3 regions of the Bordetella sp. FB-8 genome follow, and region 2 is predicted to be linked to each of the others. Evidence: predicted binding sites of a transcription regulator. Region 2 holds the regulator's gene; each other region holds the start of a gene.

The links. The regulator sigma-54, encoded in region 2, starts transcription at its own class of promoters, with help from an activator protein. The targets are predictions, from matches to a motif close to TGGCANGNAANCTGCTTT.
Region 1: glnK (P-II family nitrogen regulator) is a predicted target of sigma-54. The motif match lies at 3,176-3,193, and genes of this name have one in related genera.
Region 3: urtA (urea ABC transporter substrate-binding protein) is a predicted target of sigma-54. The motif match lies at 2,450-2,467, and genes of this name have one in related genera.

The regions. Positions count from the first base shown of each region.
Region 1 covers NZ_KB907784.1:3,889,694-3,897,308, forward strand. Annotated here, with positions in the region: gene H143_RS22240 (methyltransferase domain-containing protein) at 1-975, opposite strand, end outside; gene H143_RS21775 (hypothetical protein) at 981-2,426, opposite strand; gene H143_RS0118635 (accessory factor UbiK family protein) at 2,466-2,732, opposite strand; gene glnK (P-II family nitrogen regulator) at 3,232-3,570, shown strand; gene H143_RS0118645 (ammonium transporter) at 3,624-4,874, shown strand; gene H143_RS0118650 (TetR/AcrR family transcriptional regulator) at 4,950-5,543, opposite strand; gene H143_RS0118655 (MFS transporter) at 5,672-6,961, shown strand; gene H143_RS22615 (citrate/2-methylcitrate synthase) at 7,124-7,240, shown strand; gene putA (trifunctional transcriptional regulator/proline dehydrogenase/L-glutamate gamma-semialdehyde dehydrogenase) at 7,254-7,615, opposite strand, start outside.
Region 2 covers NZ_KB907784.1:1,472,887-1,480,501, reverse strand. Annotated here, with positions in the region: gene H143_RS0107070 (citryl-CoA lyase) at 1-727, shown strand, start outside; gene H143_RS0107065 (bacterioferritin-associated ferredoxin) at 820-1,095, opposite strand; gene H143_RS0107060 (zinc-binding dehydrogenase) at 1,277-2,425, opposite strand; gene H143_RS0107050 (helix-turn-helix domain-containing protein) at 2,591-3,151, shown strand; gene H143_RS0107045 (GNAT family N-acetyltransferase) at 3,165-3,689, shown strand; gene rpoN (RNA polymerase factor sigma-54) at 3,777-5,213, opposite strand; gene H143_RS21360 (hypothetical protein) at 5,277-5,906, shown strand; gene leuA (2-isopropylmalate synthase) at 6,335-7,615, shown strand, end outside.
Region 3 covers NZ_KB907784.1:145,421-153,035, forward strand. Annotated here, with positions in the region: gene msrB (peptide-methionine (R)-S-oxide reductase MsrB) at 53-451, shown strand; gene H143_RS0100725 (septation protein A) at 448-1,026, shown strand; gene H143_RS0100730 (BolA family transcriptional regulator) at 1,023-1,316, shown strand; gene H143_RS0100735 (peptidylprolyl isomerase) at 1,377-2,159, shown strand; gene urtA (urea ABC transporter substrate-binding protein) at 2,519-3,772, shown strand; gene urtB (urea ABC transporter permease subunit UrtB) at 3,789-5,516, shown strand; gene urtC (urea ABC transporter permease subunit UrtC) at 5,590-6,753, shown strand; gene urtD (urea ABC transporter ATP-binding protein UrtD) at 6,750-7,538, shown strand; gene urtE (urea ABC transporter ATP-binding subunit UrtE) at 7,554-7,615, shown strand, end outside.

The DNA.
Region 1 (7,615 bases), 2.4 Mb from region 2:
CTGCAGGGCCTGCGCGTACAAACAATGGACCTCGGGGTTCAGCGGATCATAGGTCGAAGCCTGTTCCAGCACGTCCATGGCCTGATCGGTCAGCCCGGCTTCGAGCAGTTTGCGCCCTTGGACGATCAGGGCCGTCGCCGAGCCGGTGCGGGACGCGCTGCCTTGCTCGGGAGGGTCCTGGATGAATTTCACCGCCCAAGCCGGAACCGGGCCTTGATAGAAGATGTGCAGGTTGTCGTTAAATGAGCCAAAGTTCAATCCGTGCTGCCTGGCAAGAATCTGCAGGGCGCGCGAAGTAAAGAGCGAGATGTGTCCGTTGCGCGGCGCGCAATACCACCATTTCTCGATACCGTCGGCCATCACCGACTCGGTGATCAGCAAAGTACTGAATAAAATCGCGCCGTCGTCGACCAGAAATTGCTTCAAGGACGACATCAGTTCATGCGGCCGAGGATGATGCTCGAACACCTCGAAGCACACCACTGTCTGGTAATTGCGTTCGGCGGCCTGGCGCATGCCCGGCTGGTCCGCATACGGATCGCAGGAATCGACGTGCGCAAAACCGCGCGACCTCAGTTCCTTCTCGAGCAGGCCGAGGCCGGAGCCGAAATCCAGCACCGTTCCCCATGCCATCTCCGGAAAGCGCTGGGCGATGAAATCCGCGTTCATGACCGGACGCTTGCCGAGATAGTCGGGATCGTGCCGGACGTACTGGTCGTTGTAGATATAGTCGGAAAAATCCTGCGCGCTCCATCCGTCCATCGCCTGCGTAAAGATGAAACCGCATTGGCTGCAGCAAAAATAAGCGATGGGCACTGCGGCATCCGGCTCGACGTGCCCGCCTGCCGCTGTCCGGTCCTCGCAAGAGCGCGAGAAGTCGACTGCGCCGCACAAACGGCTGGCGCCGCCGCAGCATTTGCAGGCGGCCTGGGATGGCACGGCCTGCACTTTCTCCTGCAATCCTTCTCTTGTCATCGTCGCTACTGCGCCCCCTGGGCCATTCGCCGCGCCAGCATGCCTTCGAATGCCTCGAAAATGCGCTGCACATACGGATTTTTGAAACGCAGGGCCTGGTCTTCCGCGTTTTCCGGATGCACCAGCATGGTGGCGTTGGCCTCGAACACCAGCACGCGGCCATCGGGCAGCAGCGAAAAGTCCACGCCACAGTAATCCAGATCCAGGCGCCGACCGATCTCGCCCAGCGCCCTCCAGGCCGCCGCGCCCAGCGCCGCCTGCGGATCGTCCAGAAAACGGCGCTCCTCCTCGGTCTTCCAGGCATCCGAGCGCATGTCCGCCGTCACGTAATGCAGCACCCACTGCCCCCCGATGGCCAGGTGATACGGCAGCGGCTCGCGGTCCACAAATACCACCCGGTACTTGCGAAAATACCCATCGGGCGAGCGGTAGTCGCAATACACGCTCAGGTAATGCTCGCACGACTGCCCCTGGCCGCCCGCATCGTCGGCCTCTTGCGGCGTCTCCAGACGCCGAAGCCCGGCGCCCCCATGCTTGCCCACGGGCCGCAAAGTCACGGGATATTGCAAACCAGCTGCCGCGATCGAGGCGGCCAGGTCCGGACCCGAACCACTGTCCCAGCGCACCGTGGGCGGCATATGGACGCCTTCCAGACCCGCAAGCAGCAGCGGAATCTGGTCGCGTGAAGTCAGCGCGATGCGCTCTGGCGGATTGAGCACAGGCTTGCCGGCCTGCGGCACGAAACGCGCCGCCGCCGCCAAGCCCTGCGGCGCCCGATCCGGGTCGCCGATGACGTTGAACACCAGATCGTAGGGCGGCAGTTCCCGTACCGGCCCGACGATGCCGAACTCGACGGCCCAGCGTATCTGCCGATTGGTCGGACTGGGCATGAGGAACTGGAGCGGCACGTTGTCATGGCCGCTAGTGCACAGCAGCAGAATGCTGCGCCGCTGCATCGGCCAGGCATGATCGATGAAAATCGACTGCCGCATGCAGGCATTGCGCGCACAGGTTTCCGACTCTTGCTCGCGCCCCAGTTCGCGCAAGGCGATGCCCATGTGCAGGTGCGTGTCCGCGATATCCGGATTGAGCAGCAGCGCGCGCAGGAACCAGTAGCCCGCCGCGTCCCATTGCTTGTGGCGGGCATAGGAAGCGCCGATGGCGATGATGTCCGGCGCCGCGCGCTGCCTGATCGCCGTGGCGGCGATGCGCGCCGCCATGGCATCGGCCGCATGGTCAGCAGACTGCATGGCCTGGGCCAGCAACTCGTAGATGCCGGCCTCGAGCGGCCGCGCTACCGTCGCCTGCTGCAGCGGCGTGATCGCGGCCGCGGCCTGACCGGCCGCCAGCAATGCCTGTCCTTCGGCGAGCAGACGCGCGGCCAGTTCGTCCAGATGCTCGGAGGCCCGGTCTTGCGGCGCGACCCTGTCCGCCGTGTCGGTCATTTGCATGGGTGTCGCCCGCCGCGGACGGCCGGCGCCGCGATGGGATTATTCGGCCGTGGTCTTGCCGGATTCGAGGGCATCGAGCCGGGATTGCAGTTGCCGCAGTTGCTCGCCCAACTGATCCACCTTGGTCCGCGCGCGAGCCAGCATGTCAGCCTGCACGTCGAACTCTTCCCGCGTGACCAGGTCCAGGCGTACAAAGGCCTGGGTCACCATCGAACGGACGTTGCGCTCGATATCCGCGGCCGGACTCTTGGCAAAGAGTTCGGAAATATTCTTCTGCAGATCTTCCATCCATTGGGTGCGGTTCATGGCTGCCTCCGTGCTGATATAGCCGATGGTGCCAGTGTAGTCCCGCCAGCCTTGCCCTGCCTTTTCAGGCCTGTGGCCTCGCGAGGAGGATGCTTGCCCCGCACAGCGCCCGGCGGCAAAAAGAATCGGCCCACCTGCCGGCGGGCCGCAAAGGCGCATTGCCTATCGCCTGCGTCATAGTATTCACGATTGTCTGGCACCGCACAAATCCGGCTTGTAAAGCCGCGTATCTCACCCGTAACCGATTCGGCAGGGGAAATGCCTCGAAGCGACCCCGGGGGAATATTTTGCAATTTGCTACAAAGTTTCATCGCATAGGGTCGACGCACCACACGCCCATCTTTGTGCCATGAATCGGGGCCTTTCGCACCAATAAAGCACATGTCATGCACCAATATGGCGCCACACCGGCGAATCGCTTTGCAACATGGCGTTCCAATAGTTGGCACGGCTTTTGCTTTTGGTTTGGTGCTACCACGCAATCACACAAGGAACCGCCATGAAACTCATCACTGCCATCATCAAGCCCTTCAAGCTAGACGAAGTGCGGATGGCCCTGTCCAGCATCGGCGTCCAGGGCCTGACCGTCACAGAGGTCAAAGGCTTCGGCCGCCAGAAAGGCCATACCGAACTCTATCGCGGTGCCGAATACGTGGTGGACTTCCTGCCCAAGGTGCGCGTGGAGGCGGCCGTTCCCGAAAATCAGGTCGACCAGGCTGTCGAAGCCATCGAGCAGGCGGCACGCACTGGCAAGATCGGCGACGGCAAGATCTTCGTCTCCTCCCTCGAACAGGTCATCCGCATCCGCACCGGCGAGTCCGGCGAAGCGGCGCTGTAAGGACGCGCTTGGCGCAGTCACGACGAATTACCCAAAAACTGGAGTTCTAGATAATGGATAAAGCAGATATTTCCTGGATGCTGGTCTCGACCCTGCTCGTGCTGATGATGGCCGTGCCGGGCCTGGGCCTGTTCTACGGCGGCCTGGTGCGCAGCAAGAACATGCTGTCCGTGCTGATGCAGGTTACCTGTACCTTCACGCTGGGCCTGATCCTCTGGTTCGCCTACGGCTACTCCCTGGCGTTCACCGACGGCAATGCTTTCTTCGGCGGTTTCTCGCGCGTGTTCTTCTCGGGCATGTTCACGCCGGGTACCGGCAAATACTCCATGAACAGCACGATTACCGAGCTGCTGTACGCATCCTTCCAGGCCACCTTCGCCGGCATCACCTGCGCGCTTATCGTGGGCAGCTTCGCCGAGCGAGCTCGCTTCTCGGCCGTACTGGTCTTCACGGCGATCTGGTTCACCTTCGCCTATGTGCCCATCGCGCACATGGTCTGGTATGCCGTACCCACGGGCCAGAAAGGAACCTCGGGCCTCTTCGCGGCCGCGGGCGCCCTGGACTTCGCCGGCGGCACGGTGGTGCACATCAACGCCGGTATCGCCGGCCTGGTGGGCTCCTATGTGATCGGCAAGCGTGTCGGCTACGGCCGCGAATCCATGCAGCCGCACAACCTGGTCATGACCTATATCGGCGCCATGCTGCTGTGGGTGGGCTGGTTCGGCTTCAATGCCGGTTCGGCCGTCGCGTCGAACGAACTGGCCACACTGGCCTTCTTCAACACCATGATCGCGACCGCCGCCGCCTCGCTGGCCTGGCTTTTCACCGAATGGGTGATCAAGAGCAAGCCTTCCATGCTGGGTGCCGCCTCCGGCGCCGTCGCCGGCCTGGTGGGCATCACCCCGGCCGCCGGCTTCGTGGGACCCGTGGGCGCCTTCGTTCTGGGCATCCTCGTGGGCATCATCTGCGTGTGGGGCGTCAACGGCCTGAAGCGCATCCTGCGTGCGGACGACGCGCTTGACGTGTTCGGCGTGCATGGCGTGGGCGGCATTTGCGGCGCCTTGCTGACCGGCGTGCTCAGCGCCAAGGCGCTGGGCGGCACGACCCTGGACAGCCTGGGCGCCATCGGCGGCCAATTGGTGATCCAGCTCGAAGCCATCGTCACCACGCTGGTGTGGTCCGGCGTCGTGGCCTGGATCGCCTACAAGATCGCCGACAAGCTTTGCGGCCTGCGCGTACCGGAAGACGAAGAACGCGAAGGCCTGGACATCACGACGCACGGCGAATCGGCCTACCACGGCTAAGCCGGGACGCTCTCCTGCAAAAAACGGCCGCCCGGATTTCCGGGCGGCCGTTTTCATTGGGCGGAAAAAATGCGATTACACATCCCGGCAGGCATCGATCAGGCGCGCCGCGGCCGCCACCAGACTCCGTACCGGCCCGTCTGCGCCAAGCAACTGGCTGGATGCGTAAGCGCCCTCCATCAGCAACTGCAAGCCGTCACCCAGCATTTCAGGGTCGCGCGCGCCCATGCTGCGCGCCATGTCCACCAGACGCTCGCGCACCTCGCGTTTGTTGGCTACCGACACCAGCCGGGCGGGATGGTCGGGTTCGGGATACTCAATGCAGGCATTGGTCAGGCCGCAGCCGCGATAATCCGGCCTGTCGGCCCTTTCGGCCAGGCCGGTGAAATAAGCCAGGATCTGCGCCCGCGGATCGCCCGGGTGTGCGGCTATGGACGCATCGAAGCGGCGCCAGAAATCCACCTCATAGTCGCGCAGGTAGGCCGCCGCCAACTCGTCTTTGGAGGCAAAGGTGCGGTAGAGACTGGGCTTGGTCACGCCCGCCTTGGCCACAATGGCATCCACCCCCACGGCGCGGATACCCTGGTGATAGAACAGATCCCGCGCGCTGCGACGGATGCGGTCGGCGGCGCGCAGCGGCGGGATTTCTGGGCGTTTTTCTTTTGCCATATCTGCTGCTTTCTGCTTGAACGGATTCCGTCCCAAGCGGGATCTTGGAAGTCCGCAATACGACTTGACGATGTTACTGACCGGTACGTATTATAGTCCGACCCCAACGTACCGACCAGCAACATTCCATGCGCATTCCCACCCATACCGCTCCCGTTCCCCGCCTGGGCCAACGCTACGCCTTCGTCGTGGTCGGCGTCATTTTCTTCTGCCTGCTGTTTTCGGCCGGCCTGCGCTCCACGCCCAGCGTGCTGCTTGATCCGCTGCGGCAGGCCTTCGGCTGGAGCCGTTCGGTCATCTCGCTGGCGGCCGCCATCGGCATCTTCTTCTACGGTATGGTCGGCCCCTTCGCGGCGACGGCCATGGATCACTTCGGCCTGCGCCGCGTCGTGCTGGTGTCGCTGGTCGCCATGGCCGTATCCAGCGCGGCCAGCGCCTACATGACCCAGACCTGGCATCTGATCGCGCTGTGGGGCCTGTTCTCGGGCATCGCCTCGGGCGCCGTTGCCACCGTGCTGGGCGCCACCATCGCCAACCGCTGGTTCGTCAGGCATCGCGGACTGGCCATGGGCATACTCACGGCCAGCACCGCCACGGGCAACCTGATCTTCCTGCCGGTGCTGGCCGCGCTGGCCTCGTCCAGCGATTGGCGGCGCGCCGTCTGGGCCGTGGCCATCGCCATGCTGGTCATGGTGCCGCTGGTCTGGAAGCTGGTGCCCAATCGCCCCGCCGACGTGAACCTGCTGCCTTACGGCAGCGATCCGGCCAACCCGCCGGCGCCCGCCGCGCCGCGGATCGGTTTCATGGCCACCACGTTCGGCGCGCTCAAGCGCGCCAGCCGCACCACGGCTTTCTGGTATCTCTTCGCCACCTTCTGGGTCTGCGGCTTCACCACCAACGGCCTGGTGGGCACGCACTTGATCGCATTGTGCGGCGACCACGGCATCGCGCCGGTCGCCGCCGCCGGCCTGTTGTCGCTGATGGGCGTGTTCGATCTGATCGGCACCACCGCCTCGGGCTGGCTCACCGACCGTTACGATCCGCGCAGGCTGCTCTTCGTCTATTACGGCCTGCGCGGCGTGTCGCTGATCATCCTGCCCTATACCAACTTCTCGTTCTACAGCCTGTCCATCTTCGCCGTGTTCTACGGCCTGGACTGGATCGCCACCGTGCCGCCCACGCTGCGCCTGGCCACCGACGCCTTCGGCGAGCGCGACGCCCCGATTGTGTTCGGCTGGATCGTCGCCGGCCACCAGATCGGCGCCGCCACGGCTGCCTGGATGGGCGGCGCCATCCGCCAGGCCACCGGCAGCTATCTGATGGCCTTCGTGGTATCGGGCGCCACGGGCATCATCGCCGCGGTGATCGCGCTGATGGTCAAGCGCCAGCGGGCCACAGTGGAGCCTGTCGCGGCCTGATTGCCTACCCCGATGGGTTACTGAACTGAATGCGCCGATTCGGCCGCGGACATCCCCAACGCGCGACGTAGGTCTTCACCAGGCCGCCGATCGACACGCCCAGACCAGCCGCCAGCATCTGCACCTTCGATAACTGGCCCGCGCGCTGAGACTGCCCGACGGTTGGCCACGACCATCTGGATCGTGGGACGCACCGCGGGCTGGGCGGCGCACGTCATGGCGCAACGCACGCAGGCGTTCCTGCTGCGTCCGCGCGCCGAATACGAAGCCCCGCAATAGCGCGGGTCTGCACCTACCCGATGGTCATCAGGCTGGCATTGCCTCCGGCCGCCGCCGTATTGATGCTCAGGGATTTCTCGGCGTAAAGCCGCTCGGTCGCATAGCCCGCTGCGGCCGCCACGGCATCGGAACTCAGGCCCTGTACCGAGACGATGGCACCCGGCCGCAGCGCCACGCGACGGTTCCAGACGCGCAGCGCGTCGCTGTCGCCTTCGAACAGCACGGCTTCGAAATCGGCGCTGTCGACATCGCTGTCGGCAAGCAGCGTAACGGACGCACCCTTGGCCTGCTTACCCTGTGCCTTCTGCCACGCCCTGGCTTGGGGCGTATCCAGCAGCAGCAGGACATTGCCCGTGGACTGAGCAGCCTGCCACT
Region 2 (7,615 bases):
TCGCGACGCCGATCTGGTCGAGGACCTGATCGGCAAGAAGACCTTCACCGAAGTGATGTTTTCGCAGATCATGGGCCGCGAAGCCCGGCCGGTCGATCTGCGCATGCTCGACGCCGTGCTCATCACCTTGATGGAGCACGGCCTGACACCAAGCGCCATAGCCACTCGCGTTACCTACATGAGCGCGCGGGAAAACCTGCAAGGCGCGGTCGCGGCCGGCCTGATGTCCGTGGGCAGCCGCTTTGTCGGCACCATGGAAAACTGCTCGCGCCTGCTGGACCGCATTCGCCGCGCCGGCGATCCGCAGGCCCAGGCCCAGGCCATCGCCGCCGAGCATCGCAGCAGCCGGGAGGCCTTGCCCGGCTTTGGCCACCACCTGCATAAGCCCGATGATCCAAGGGCTGTGAAATTGCTGGCGCTGGCCGAAGCCGAACCGGAACTGGACCAGAGCGCGGTGTGCGCCCTGCGCCTGCTGGCCCAGGCCGTGGATCAGGCCTATGGCAAGCACATCACCATCAACGCCACCGGCGCCGTCGCCGCCCTGCTGGGGGGCATGGGCGTGCCCACCGATCTCATGCGGGGCTTCGCCGTCATTTCGCGCGCGGCCGGCCTGGTTTCCCACGTCGCCGAAGAACAGCAAAGCCCCTCGGGTCGCTTCATCTGGGAAACCATAGACCATGCCATTCCGTATGTGGGCAAGGGCAAGTCTCATCAACTGGGGCAATGACCGGGCGCTCGGTGCCTGCACGACCGGCCGCGGCCAGGCAGGGCCCGGGCCTCCCGCAGAAAAGGGGCGACTGCAGAATATGGCCGCCGGCCTCAGGCTGCGGCGACGACAGGAATGGGCGAGCTGTTGGCGGCCTGGCCCTGTTCGACCAGGACCTCGGCCGGTTTCACCGGCCGTGTGACATCGCGCACCTCGCAGACACTGGAGGCGCGTCCGCCGGGCAGGTATTCGCAGGCCGTGCTGGCGCAACGGCCGCAGCACGAGGCGACGCCCAATTCGAACTGCAGGTCATCCAGCGATACGGCGCCCGCGTCGACGCAGGCGCGGACCTGACGCTCGGTGATGGCATTGCAGATGCAAATATACATGCGAATTATTATCGTCTTTGTATACTGCACGGACAAGGGGCAGGCGGCCAAAATATGTAATGCAACGTGACAAGGAGGCATGGCCGGGCTCGGACGCAATGCCGGATCCGGCATGCCGCTTTCCATGCCGCGCCACAAAGCCTCTCCTTGGAGACAGGAGACCGCTGGCGGCAGCGGCACATCAGCCCTGCCGTGGATCGATCAGGAATTTCTCGCCGGTCGCCTTGCGCTCGACGGCGCGCAGCACCTCGGGCCGCAGCACTTCGGCCAGGCCGATGGTGCGCGTGTAGTGGCTGGCGAAGGTCGTGGTCAGCTCGTCGGCCACGCGCTGGCGAAGGCGCTGCGCGGCATCGGGGCCTATCTTGGACAGGTAGTGAAAGAGCAGCCACGCCGACACGCTCCACGCATAGCCCAGCGGGGCGCGATCCAGCAAGATCGGCGCGGGGTCGAGGCTGCCGTAAATGTAGAGCTGCTTGAAAACGGCGGTGCCATATCGACTGTAGGCGCCCGGCCGCCGGGCGGCGGCGCGTTCCATGGCCAGCAGGATGTCGCTGCCGAGCTTGCCGCCGCCGATCGCGTCGAAAGCGATGGTGGCGCCTGTCTGCGCAACCGCGTCGGTCAGGCGGGCGGCGAAGTCCTCGTCCTTGCTGTTGAGCACGTGAGTCGCACCGATGCCTCGCAGCAAGGCGGCCTGCTCCTCGGAACGCACGATATTGACCAGCGCGATGCCATCGGCCAGGCAGATCCGTTGCAGCATCTGGCCCAGATTGGACGCGGCCGGCGCGTGGACGATGGCCTTGTGGCCTTCCCGGCGGGCGGTGTCGACAAAGCCGAGGGCGGTCAAGGGGTTGATGAACATGGAGGCGCCGTCCGCGGCATTGGCGCCCGGGGGCAGAAGCATCACATCGTGCATGCCGATCCTGCGGTAGTCGGCGTACATGGCGCCGCCGGACATGCCGACGCGCTTGCCTTCGAGAGCGGCCGCATTCCTTCCCGCCGCCACGACCAGGCCCGCGCCCTCGTTGCCGACGGGCAGCGACACGCCCAGCCGGCCGGCGACCGCCGCCAGGCGCGTCGGTGGCACGGCAAACGCGATGCGTGCGCCGGGAGCATCGGACACGATGCGGGACAGGTCCGCCGGACCCAGCAGCAGACCGATATCGCTGGGATTGAGCGGCGTCGCCTCGATGCGGACAATGACCTCGTCGTCGCCGGGTTCTGTCAATTCGACTTGTTCCAGCGACAGGACGAGCGTGCCGTCCTCGTTGATCGTGGATCGCAATTCGCGTCCGGTCCAGGCCATATTCCCACCTCCGATGCAGGTATCCATGCGTTCATCTGCCAGACGATAATTCGGTTTGAACGGGAATGATCGAAAACGTGCAATGCAATGCGGGCAAAAGCCGGCCCGGGCGCAGCGCACGCCTCGAAGGGCAGACGGTCCGGGGCCAATAACCGCCCCAAATTTTCCCATATACGGGATATATTCCCATATATGAATGAACCCAAGATCAATCAGAACCGTTCCCTCGCCGAGCATCTACGCACCTTACGCACGGATCGCGGGCTTACGCTGCAGGATCTGGCCGCCCGCAGCGGCGTCAGCCGGGCCACCCTGTCGCGGATCGAAAACGGCGAGGTAAGCCCCACGGCGGAAACGCTGGGCCGCCTGGCATCGGCCTTCGTCCTGCCTCTCTCGCAACTGCTGGCTCCGCTGGAGGCGGACTTTCCGCCGCTGGTGCGCCATGCCGAACAGAGTGTCTGGCAGGACCTCGAACATGGCTACTCGAGGCGCTCGCTCTCGCCCCCCAACCGCCAGCTGCAGCTCGAAATGATCGAGTGCGCGATCGAACCCCGCCAGCGCATTGCCTACGAGCGCCCGGCCTTCGCGGGCCATGAACACCATCTCGTGCTGTTGTCCGGCGCGCTCGTGCTCACTGTCGACGGAGTCCGGCACGAGCTGGCCCCGGGCGACTGCCTGCGGTACCGGCTGCGCGGCGCATCGTGCTTCGAGACTGGCCACCAGCCCGCCCGATACATCATTGCCATGGCATAAGGAACGGCCCCGCATGACACCGCACATCATCGAAATCGACGGTCCCGCGCTCGAACAAAGCGTGCAAGCGTTTTCCCGCATCCTTGCCGACAGCGTCGCCCTGGGCGCGGCCATAGGCTTCATGACACCGCTCTCTCTCGACGACGCGGCCCGCTTCTGGCTGGAAGGCGTCCGCCCCGAGGTCGTTGCCGGAAGAAGAATCCTCTTGGGCGCGCAGCACGATGGCGACATTGTCGGCACGGTGCAGTTGCTTACGTGTATGCCGGCCAATCAGCCTCATCGCTGCGAGATCGCGAAGATGATTGTCCATCCGCGCGCGCGCAGGCTCGGCATCGGCCGGGCGCTCATGAATCACGCCATCAATCGCGCGCGCGAACTCGGCAAGACGCTCATCACCCTGGATACGCGAACCGGCGACGCCGCGCAGCCGCTGTATGCGAGCGTCGGCTTCGAGGTCGCGGGCGTGATACCCGATTACGCATGGAACCCGGACGGCGAGGCCAGACACGCGACCACCTATATGTATCGCAGGATCTAGAGCGGATCATCCGGTACCGCAGCCACTACGCCGTTACGGATATCACCAAGACAACCCAGAGTAGGGAACCGGCTGGGCGCCCGGCCTCTAACGCATCACCTGCGCCTGCGCCTTGCGCAACGCCGCCGGCGCGATGCGCAGCGCCTCGCGGTACTTGGCCACCGTGCGGCGGGCGATCACGATGCCGCGCTCGGACAGACACTGCATGATCTGGTTGTCGGACAGGGGTTTGCCGCGGTTTTCCTCGGCCACCATCTTGCGGATGTGCTCCTGCACCGCCGTGGCCGAAGCGGCATCGCCGGTGTCGGTCGCTACTCCCGTGCCAAAGAAGCGCTTGAGTTCCATGGTGCCGAACGGCGTGAGCATGTACTTCTGCACTGTGGCGCGTGAAATCGTGGACTCATGCAAACCAAGCTCGCTGGCGATGTCCTTGAGTATTAAAGGACGCATGGCCGCGGCGCCGTGGGTAAGGAAGTCCGACTGGTGCGCCACGATGGCCTGGGACACCCGCAGGATGGTGTCAAAGCGCTGCTCGACATTGCGTATCATCCAGCGCGCCTGCTGCAGCTGGGCCTGCAAAGCGGCATGGCCGCCTTCGCGCCGATTGCCCAGCATCTGGGCATAGACTCCATTGACGTGCAGGCGCGGCACCACGGCGCTGTTGAGTACGGCCCGCCAGCCCTGGCCGGTCTTGCGCACCAGCACGTCGGGCACGGCGTAGTCGGCCGCCGGCACGGTCCAGGCGCGGCCGGGGCGCGGGTCCAGCCGCACGATCAGCGCATAGGCCGAACGCAAGGTGTCGGCATCGCACTGCAGGACTTCGCGCAGCCGTGCCGGGTTGCCCGCCGCCAGCAGCGGCAGGTGCTGGGCGCATAGCTGCCGCGCGCAGGACAGCACCCGGGCATCGGCTGCCTCCGGCAGGCGCGAAACATCGGGGTCGCGCAGTTGCAACCGCAGGCAATCGGGCATGTCGCGCGCACCGATGCCAGGCGGATCGAAGGATTGCAGCAGCATCAGCGCGGCGCGCAATTCGTCGGCATCGACATCGAGCTCGGGCGGCAACCAAGACAGTATCTCTTCCAGCGGTGATCCCAGGTAGCCGTTGTCGTCGAGTTCGTCGATCAGTATGCCCACCAGGGTCTGGTCGCGCGCCAGGGCGCGCGTCAACGCAAGCTGGCCCAGCAGATGTTCGCGCAGCGTATCGGTGTGCGCGGCCTGCGGCATGCCGTCGTCGTCATCGGAATACACTCCGCCCGAGCCGGGCATCTCATCGGAGCGCGATTCGGCCGATTCGCCCGGGGCGTCGGCCTGCTCCATCGAATCTTCGCGCTGCGGATCGGCCGCTTCGGCTGCCGGGGTCGGATCGTCGTCGCGTTCGAGCAGCGGGTTTTCGATCAGCGCCTGGGAAATCTCCATTTCAAGTTCGACGGACGACAGCTGCAACAGCCGAATGGACTGTTGCAGTTGCGGCGTCAAAGCCAAATGCTGGCCTTGACGAATTTCCAGGGCGGGACGATTGCTCATAGGTACAATCATATAGGTCAATCGGGCGCAGCCGCCCGGATGCCCAACCTTCTCACGCCAGACATGCCAGCCACTCCCGACCGTATACGCCAGGACCGCCGCCTCATCGGCCAGACCCTTTTCAAGCTGTCGTTGACGCGCCTGGCCATCCTGGCCGTGGGCATCGTCATCGCCGCGGGCATCTGGATCTATGTCGCATCGTGGATATTGAACGACGCCTCGCCCTGGATCCAAAGCTTGGATCAGGGAGTCGGACTGAGCTGGCAGCACATCCTGGGACCGTCGGCCGTCAGCCTGCTCTACGGATTCATCAACCCCTGGCTGTGGCGCATCCTTGCGCTCATCTGGACGCTCATCGTTCTTTATTCGCTCAAGACCTGGATACTCTCCAGCCTGGCCTCCGGCCGACTCTACACGGTCAACAGCCGCGTACTAGCCGAGCTGCGCCCCAATTTGTGCGAGGAGGTGGCCGATGTGCTGCGCTGGGTCTGGCAAGACCGCAGCGAACCCTTCACCGTCGGCGACCTGCAGCGCGCGCACCGCGAGCTGCGCAGCAACCGCATCGGCAAGATCGCCCTGACTCGGGCGCAGAGCGCCATCCTCGACCAGGGCGCCGTCGGCGATGCCGGACTCGAGGAGCCGCCGCGCGCGGCGCGGCGCCAGGCCGAGCCCACACTGAGCCGAACGCGCTGATCCGCCGGCTCCGGGGCGGCCGGGCCGCCCCAGGCAAAAATTTGCGTTGCCGCGAAAAATATGAAAGACTAGAAAGATGAATGCGCAACGCACCTTTTTTGCACACACCACGGCTTGGGGCAACGCCCGCGCCGGGTCTGTCGCAGCGCGTTCTTTCCTCCTGGCTGTCCCAGCCGCTCTAGCGCTATCCCTACACCTAGCGATCGGTTGCCGAGCCTAGTGTTCGTGGTGTTCGGCAGCCCCCGGGCCGCGCTCATCCCTGCCGCGGCGCAGCTTGCCACAAGCCTGCCCCTACTTGTAAAAAATCAGAATCCAGCCCGCACCATCGTGCGCACTGATGCCGGCACCGCCGCCTAGCGGACGTTGCCCTGGCCGCCACCCTGGCCAGCAGCCGGTACAACGGATTCACAAGACCCGAGGACCCCGACATGATGCTTGCCAACCCTGCCACCAAATACATCCCGTTTCGCCCCTTCGCGGACGACTACGCCCAGCGCACCTGGCCCAGCCAACGCATCACGCACCCGCCCATCTGGATGAGCACCGATCTGCGCGACGGCAACCAGGCCCTGATCGAGCCCATGACCGTCGAGCGCAAGCTGCGCTTTTTCGACCAACTGGTCAAGATCGGATTCAAGGAGATCGAGGTGGGCTTTCCCTCGGCCTCGCAGACCGACTTCGACTTCGTGCGCAAGCTCATCGACGATAAGCGCATTCCCGACGACGTCACCATCATCGTGCTCACGCAAGCGCGTGAAGAACTGATCAGCCGCACGGTGGAAGCGGCCGCCGGCGCCAAGCGCGCCATGATCCACCTCTACAACGCCTGCGCCCCTGCCTTCCGAAAGATCGTCTTCAACATGAACAAAGACGAAGTGAGGAACGTGGCGGTCACCGGCACCAAGCTGATCATGAAGTACATGGCCCAGCATCCGGGTACCGACTGGCGCTATGAATACTCCCCCGAAGTCTTCTCCACCACCGAACCCGAGTTCGCGCTGGAAGTGGCCAATGCCGTGGCCGAGACCTGGGGTGCCACGCCCGAGCGCAAGCTGGTGCTCAACCTGCCGGCCACCATCGAAGCCACGCAACCCAATCTGTACGCCGACCAGATCGAATGGATGTGCAAGAACCTGGCGCGCCGCGACAGCATCATCGTCAGCCTGCACCCGCACAATGACCGCGGCACCGCCGTGGCGGCCGCCGAGTTCGGCGTGATGGCCGGCGCCGACCGCATCGAGGGGTGTTTGTTCGGCAGCGGCGAGCGTACCGGCAACGTCGACCTGGTGACGCTGGCGCTCAACCTCTACACCCAGGGCATCCACCCCGGCCTGGATTTCTCCGACATCGACGAAGTGCGCCGCACCGCCGAGTACTGCAACCAGATTCCCGTGCATCCGCGCCATCCGTACGCGGGCGACCTGGTGTTCACGGCCTTCTCCGGCTCGCACCAGGACGCCATCAAGAAGGGCTTCGCGGTGCAGAAGCCCGACGCCGTATGGGAAGTGCCCTATCTGCCCATCGACCCGGCCGATCTGGGCCGCAGCTACGATGCGGTCATCCGCGTCAACAGCCAATCGGGCAAGGGCGGCGTGTCCTACCTGCTCGAACAGGAGCACGGCCTGGTCCTGCCGCGCCGCCTGCAGATCGAATTCTCACGCGCCATCCAGCGCGTCACCGACGAGACCGGCCGCGAAGTGACCTCGGGC
Region 3 (7,615 bases), 1.3 Mb from region 2:
ATGATTGTCTTCGCCATCGCCCGCCGGATCGGCAGGCATTTCGGGAAACACCATGGACAAGATACGCAAGACCGAAGACGCGTGGCGCGCCCAGCTGACACCGCAGGAATTTGCCGTCACCCGCGAAAAGGCCACCGAACGCGCCTTCACCGGTCGCTACTGGGATACCTTCACGCCCGGCATCTACCGCTGCGTGGCCTGCGGCACGGCGCTGTTCGCCTCGGACACCAAATTCGACGCCGGCTGCGGCTGGCCCAGCTACTTCGAGGCCCTGGCCCCGGACCTGGTGCGCGAAGAACAGGACACGACCCTGGGCATGGTCCGCACCGAAGTGCTGTGCAATGTCTGCGACTCGCACCTGGGTCACGTCTTTCCCGACGGCCCCCCGCCCACGGGGCTGCGCTATTGCATCAATTCGCTGGCGCTGAGTTTCGAACCCGAGGCCAAATGAAGAAGTTCCTGTTCGACCTCTTACCGCTGATCCTCTTCTTTGTCGTCTACCGGTACGCCGACATCTATGCGGCCACGGCTACGGCGGTGGTTCTTTCGATCGCGCAGATCATCTGGCTCAAGGCCACCCGCAGAGCCATCGAGACCACGCACTGGATCAACCTCGCGGTCATCGTGCTGTTCGGCGGCGCGACGCTGCTGCTGCACGATGACGCCTTCATCAAATGGAAGCCGACGGTGCTGTACTGGATCTTCGGCGCCGTGCTGATCGGCGGCCGGATGACGGGCCGCAATCCCATGCGCAAGCTGATGGGCCAGCAGATCGTCCTGCCCGAAACCGCCTGGAACAAACTGAACTTCAGCTGGGCGCTGTTTTTCCTGGCGGCCGGCTTCATCAACCTGTATGTCGCATTCTCGGGCCGCTTCACCGAAGCGCAGTGGGTCAGCTTCAAGGTTTTCGGCCTGATGGGGCTTTTGCTGGTATTTGTGATCGGCCAGTCCATCTGGCTGAGCCGCCACATGCAGCGGGACCAAGTCGACTCTTCCGCGGACCGCGGCCCGGGTAACACCCCATGACCGGCGATCGCCTCGCGCTGATCCGAGAGCGGCTGGCCAGCCTCGCGCCGGTCAGCCTCGCCGTCGAAGACGAGTCGCATCTGCATGCCGGGCACGCCGGCGCTCAGGGCGGCGCTGGACACTATCGGGTACGCATCGTAGCCAGCTGTTTCAAGGGTCTTTCCCCCGTCGCGCGCCATAGGCTGGTGTATGATCGCCTGAGCGATCTCATGCCCCATGCCATCCATGCGCTGGCCATCGAGGCACAGCCGCCCGCAGGGACGACATCCGAAACATCCCCGGCCCGTTAGCTTGCTCGTGTTAAAGGCCTTTCTGCTTTCTTTTTCCAGACCTCCAAGGACTTGCATTACATGAAACGCATCATCATGCTGGCCGCCGCCTGCGCGCTCGCCCTGCCCGCCTTTGCCTTTGCGCAGAATGTGGCCACCGTCAACGGCAAGCCCATCACGCAAAAGAACGTGGACGAATTCGTCAAGCTGCTGGTCAACCAGGGCGCTACCGACTCGCCCCAACTGCGCGATCAGGTCAAGGAAGAACTGATCAATCGCCAGATTTTCGTGCAGGCCGCCGAGAAAGACGGCGTGGCCAAGCAAGCTTCGGTCCAAACCGAAATCGAGCTGGCTCGCCAGGGCATCCTGGTGCGCGCCCTCATGAACGACTACCTGGCCAAGCACCCTGTCACCGACGCCCAGGTCCAAGCCCAGTACGACAAGCTCAAACAACAGCAGGCCGGCAAGCTGGAATACGACGTCAGCCACATTCTGGTCAAGGACGAAAAGACCGCCGACGACCTGCTGGCCCAGATCAAGGCCGATCCCAAAAAGTTCGCCGACCTGGCCAAGAAGAACTCGCAAGACCCCGGCAGTGCTGGCAATGGCGGCGACTTGGGCTGGGCTCCCGCTACCAACTATGTGCCGGCCTTTGCCGAAGCGGTGACCAAGCTGAAGAAGGGCGAGATGGTCGACAAGCCGGTGCAGACGCAATATGGCTGGCACATCATCAAGGTCAACAACACCCGTCCGGTCCAGTTCCCTGCGCTTGACCAGGTCAAGCCTCAGATCGAGGAAATGCTGCATCAGCAACTGCTGGCCGACTACCAGAAGAAGTTGCACGACGCGGCGAAGATCAAGTAATCCGCGCATCGGATAGGCAAATCCGGAAGCCCACGCAGGGCTTCCGGATTTTTTTCGCCATGCGCGCGCAAATAAATAGGGGGTGGACTGCCAACCAGCAGCTCAGCCCTATATCGGACCCGCACGGCAGGCAACCCCGCACCACGACAGGGATTGCGCTCAATCGCAGGCACGAATCAAGGGCGGCCGCACACGAATAGTGCGCCCACCGTGCCCTGCCACATCCCCCAGCATTGATACATCGCGCGCAAAAGCGTTGCCTTGCCGCGATTCGCCCATATCCGCAACATTGGCACGCCTTTTGCTTGATGGGTTCTTGTCCGACCTACACGGTCGTCCTACCAACGAAGGAGTCCTTCATGGATCGCAGACAAGTCCTCAAACAAATGAGCGCCGCGGGTCTCATGGCCGCCACCAGCTGGGTGCCCCGCGCCTTCGCCGCAAGCGGCGACACGATCAAGGTCGGCGTGCTGCATTCGCTGTCAGGAACCATGGCCATCTCCGAGACGGCCCTGAAAAACCTGGCTCTGATGTCCTTCGACGAGATCAACGCAGCCGGCGGCGTGATGGGCAAGAAGATCGAGCCGGTGGTCGTCGACCCGGCTTCGGACTGGCCCACCTACGCCACCAAGGCCCGCGAACTGATCAGCCAGGACAAGGTCGCTGTCATATTCGGCTGCTGGACCTCGGTGTCGCGCAAGTCGGTTTTGCCCGTCCTCAAGGAGCTGAACGGTCTGCTCTTCTACCCGGTGCAGTACGAGGGCGAAGAACTCGAGCACAATGTGTTCTACACCGGCGCGGCCCCCAACCAGCAGGCCATCCCCGCCGTGGAATATCTGATGTCCAAGGACGGCGGTGCAGCCAAGCGCTGGGTGCTGCTGGGTACCGACTACGTGTACCCGCGCACCACCAACAAGATTCTGCGCGCCTTCCTGCACAGCAAGGGCGTCAAGGACGCCGACATCTACGAGGAATACACCCCCTTCGGCTTCTCCGACTACCAGACCATCGTCGCCAAGATCAAGGAATTCGCCACCGGCGGCAAAACAGCTGTGGTCTCGACCATCAACGGTGATTCGAACGTGCCTTTCTACAAGGAACTGGGCAACTCCGGCATCAAGGCGACCGACATTCCCGTCGTGGCCTTCTCGGTGGGCGAGGAAGAACTGCGTGGCGTGGACACCAAGCCGCTAGTCGGCCAGTTGGCTGCTTGGAACTACTTCGAATCACTCAAGAACCCGACCAACGCCGAGTTCGTGAAGAAGTGGAAAGCCTATGCCAAGGCCCAGAACCTGCCCAACTGGCAGACCGCCGTCACCAACGACCCGATGGAAGCCACCTACATCGGCATCCACATGTGGAAGCAGGCCGTCGAGCAGGTCAAGACCACCGATGTCGACAAGGTGATCGCGGCCATGGGCGGCCAGCGATTCAAGGCGCCGGACGGCTACACCGTCGAAATGGACAAGACCAACCATCACCTGCACAAGCCCGTGTTCATCGGCGAAGTGCAGGCCGACGGCCAGTTCCAGATCGTGTGGAAGAGCAAGGGCCTGATCCGCGCCGAACCGTGGAGCCCCTACATCCCCATGCCGAGCAACGCAAAAACCTAACCGGAAAAGGGCGGCCATGCATCACGCGGTTTTTCTGGTACGGCTGCGCCAAGCGTTGTTGAGCTCGATACTGGGCACGATGCTGAGTCTGGCCTGCCTGCCCGCCTGCGCTCAGGCACAGGGCACAGCGCCAGCGGCGGCATCGGGCGCCAGTGCGCTGGGTGCAGCGGCGCCGCAAGCGCAGCAACCCAAGGCGGCTGACCTGGACACATCCTTGCTGTCGCTGCTCGCCAGCGACAGCAGCGACGACAAAATCGCCGCGATCAACAAGCTGAGCAGCCTGTCCGACCCGCGCGCGGCAACGCTGCTCCAGGACCTGGCCGACGGCAACGTTTACGCCACGCCTGACAATAAGCTCTACATCAGCAATGACAATGGCGCCACCGGCAAAGACCCGCTGACGGGTGCGAGTCAGCCCATGCCCGACGGCTCGGACACACTGGTCATAAACAACCGCGTGCGCGGCGCCCTGGACGACGCCCGGGCAATCGCCCGACTGCACGCGCCCAGGGCGGCAGACAGGCTGGCCGCGGCCCAATTGCTGCAGCAGTCCGGCAACGAAGCGCTGCTGCCCATCGTGGATCAGGCCCTGCAGAAGGAAACCGATTCCAGCGTACATTCGGCTCTGCAAATCCTTCAGGCCCGCCTGCGGCTCTCGTCCAAGGACCCGGCCGTGCGCGCCGCCGCCGCACGCACGCTGGGCGCAAGCGGCAATGCGTCGTTTCGCCCCATGCTGCAGGCTCTGCTCCAAAAGAATTCCAACGGCAGCTATATCGAATCCGACGCCACGGTGCGCGCCGCTGCAGCCGCCGCGCTCGAACATATCGACCGGTACATGAAGATGATCGAATGGGCCGGCAACGTTTTCTACGGACTGAGCCTGGGCAGCGTGCTGCTCCTGGCGGCCCTGGGTCTGGCCATCACCTTCGGCTTGATGGGTATCATCAATATGGCGCACGGCGAACTGCTCATGATCGGCGCCTATGCCACCTATGTCGTGCAAACCATTTTCCGACATTGGCTGCCAGGCTTGATGAACTGGTATGTGGTGGCCGCCCTGCCCGTGGCCTTCGTCGTCACGGCCTTGGTGGGCATGGTGCTGGAGCGCACCGTGATCCGCTGGCTGTATGGCCGGCCTCTGGAAACCCTGCTGGCTACCTGGGGTATCAGCCTAATCCTGATGCAAGCCGTGCGCTCGATCTTCGGCGCACAGAACGTCGAAGTCTCCAACCCGAGCTGGATGTCCGGCGGCTTTAACCTGACGGACGGGCTGGTCATCACCTACAACCGCCTGGCCATCATCGTCTTCGCGCTGCTGGTGGTGTTTTTCGTGTGGCTGCTGCTCAATCACACGCGGCTGGGCCTGTTTGTTCGGGCCATCACGCAAAATCGCAGCATGGCCGACTGCGTGGGCGTACCCACGGGTCGCATCGACATGCTCGCTTTCGGTCTGGGTTCGGGCATCGCCGGCCTGGGGGGTGTGGCGCTGTCGCAATTGGGCAATGTAGGGCCGGCCCTGGGCCAGAGCTACATCGTCGACTCCTTCATGGTGGTGGTCCTGGGCGGCGTGGGCCAGTTGGCCGGCACCGTGATCGCCGGCCTGGGCCTGGGCTGGATCGACAAGTTCCTCGAACCGTACTCCGGCGCGGTCATGGCCAAAATCACCATCCTCGTTTTCATCGTGCTATTCATACAAAAGCGCCCGCAGGGCCTGTTTGCCCCCAAAGGCCGGAGTGCCGAATGACTCTCGCGCTCATCACATCGGCCGCCCCCCATGAAAGCCCTGGCTTTCCGGGGGCGCACGAGCGGGGGCCGAAATGACCACCGCCGCCGACCTCATGCGTCTGAACCGCCGGCAGCTGTTCCCGCCCAAGGTCTGGATCGCGCTCGTCATCGCCATTCTCGTCATGGCTGCGCTGCCGGCGCTCAACCTGTTCTTGCCCGCGGGGTCTGCGCTGCATGTCTCGGACTACACCATCACGGTCTGCGGGCGTTTCATGTGCTATGCCATGGCCGCGCTGGCGCTGGACCTGGCGTGGGGCTATGCCGGCATCCTGTCGCTGGGCCATGGCCTTTTCTTCGCCCTGGGCGGCTATGCGCAGGGCATGTACCTGATGCGCGCCATCGGCCACGATGGCTCTTACCACAGCCACCTGCCCGATTTCATGGTGTTCCTGAACTGGAAGCACTATCCCTGGTACTGGGCCTTCACCGACCACTTTCTCTACGCCATGCTGCTGGTGGTGCTGGTGCCGGGCGCGCTGGCTTTCGTGTTCGGCTACTTCGCCTTCCGCTCGCGCATCAAGGGCGTGTACTTTTCCATCATCACCCAGGCGCTGACCTACGCCGCCATGCTGCTTTTCTTTCGCAATGAAACGGGCTTCGGCGGCAACAACGGATTCACCGACTTCAAACGCATCCTGGGCTTTGACATCACCCAGCCCACCACGCGCGCAGCGCTCTTCTGGATTACGCTGGCCATATTGGTGCTGGCGCTCATCGTGGCCCGCTTGGTCACGCAATCCAAGCTCGGGCGCGTGCTGACCGGTGTGCGCGATGCCGAGAACCGGCTGCGCTTCCTGGGTTACGAACCGCTGGGCTTCAAGCTCTTTGTCTGGACGCTGTCGGCAATCCTGTGCGGCATCGCCGGCGCCCTGTACGTGCCGCAGATCGGCATCATCAACCCCAGCGAGATGTCCACCTCCAACTCCATCGAGATGGTGATCTGGGTGGCGGCCGGCGGACGTGGCACGCTGATCGGGCCCATCATCGGCGCCGGCGTGATCAATAGTCTCAAGCTCTGGTTCACCAGCGCCTTCCCTGATTACTGGCTGTATGCGCTGGGCCTGGTGTTCGTGCTGGTCACGCTGTTCCTGCCGCAAGGTATCGTCGGACTCGTGCGCCAGATCGCCGCGCGCATCGGCCGCAAACGGATCCAGGACGAAAACCTTGGCGGCCAGAACGTGGAGCGCGTGAAATGAGCACGGACAACCGGCTGAACCCCGGTGGCCTGGACACCACCCACGGCGTCATCCTCTACCTGGAAGACATTACCGTCAGCTTCGACGGCTTCAAGGCCCTGAACAAGCTCACGCTGGACATCGGCGTGGGGGAACTGCGCTGCGTCATCGGCCCCAACGGCGCCGGCAAGACGACCATGATGGATGTCATCACCGGCAAGACGCGGCCTGCCTCGGGCCGCGCATTCTTCGGCCAGACCATGGACCTGACCGTGCTGTCCGAAGCACAGATCGCCCACCAGGGCATAGGTCGCAAGTTCCAGCGCCCCACGGTGTTCGAGAACCACACGGTGTTCGAGAACCTCGAACTGGCCATGAAGACCGACAAGCGCGTCAAGCCCACCCTCTTCTCGCGCCTGAGCAGCGAACAGGCCGATCGTATCGCGCAGACGCTGGACCTGATCCGCCTGGGCCCGCTGGCCGGCAGGGTTTCGGGGCTGCTCTCGCACGGCCAGAAACAGTGGCTGGAGATCGGCATGCTGCTCATGCAGGAACCACGGCTCCTTCTGCTCGACGAACCCGTAGCCGGCATGACCGACGCCGAGACCGAGCGCACCGGCGAACTGCTCAACGCGTTGCACGGCAAGCATTCGCTGATGGTGGTCGAGCACGACATGGATTTCGTCACGCAGATCGCCGGTGAAGGCAAGGTGACGGTCCTGCACGAAGGCTCGGTGCTGGCCGAAGGCCCCATGGCCGCAGTACAGGCCGACCCGCGCGTGGTCGAAGTCTATCTGGGCCGCTGAACGGGACGACACGACATGCTGGACGTAAAAGACATCAATCAGTATTACGGCGGCAGCCACACGCTGCGCGGCATATC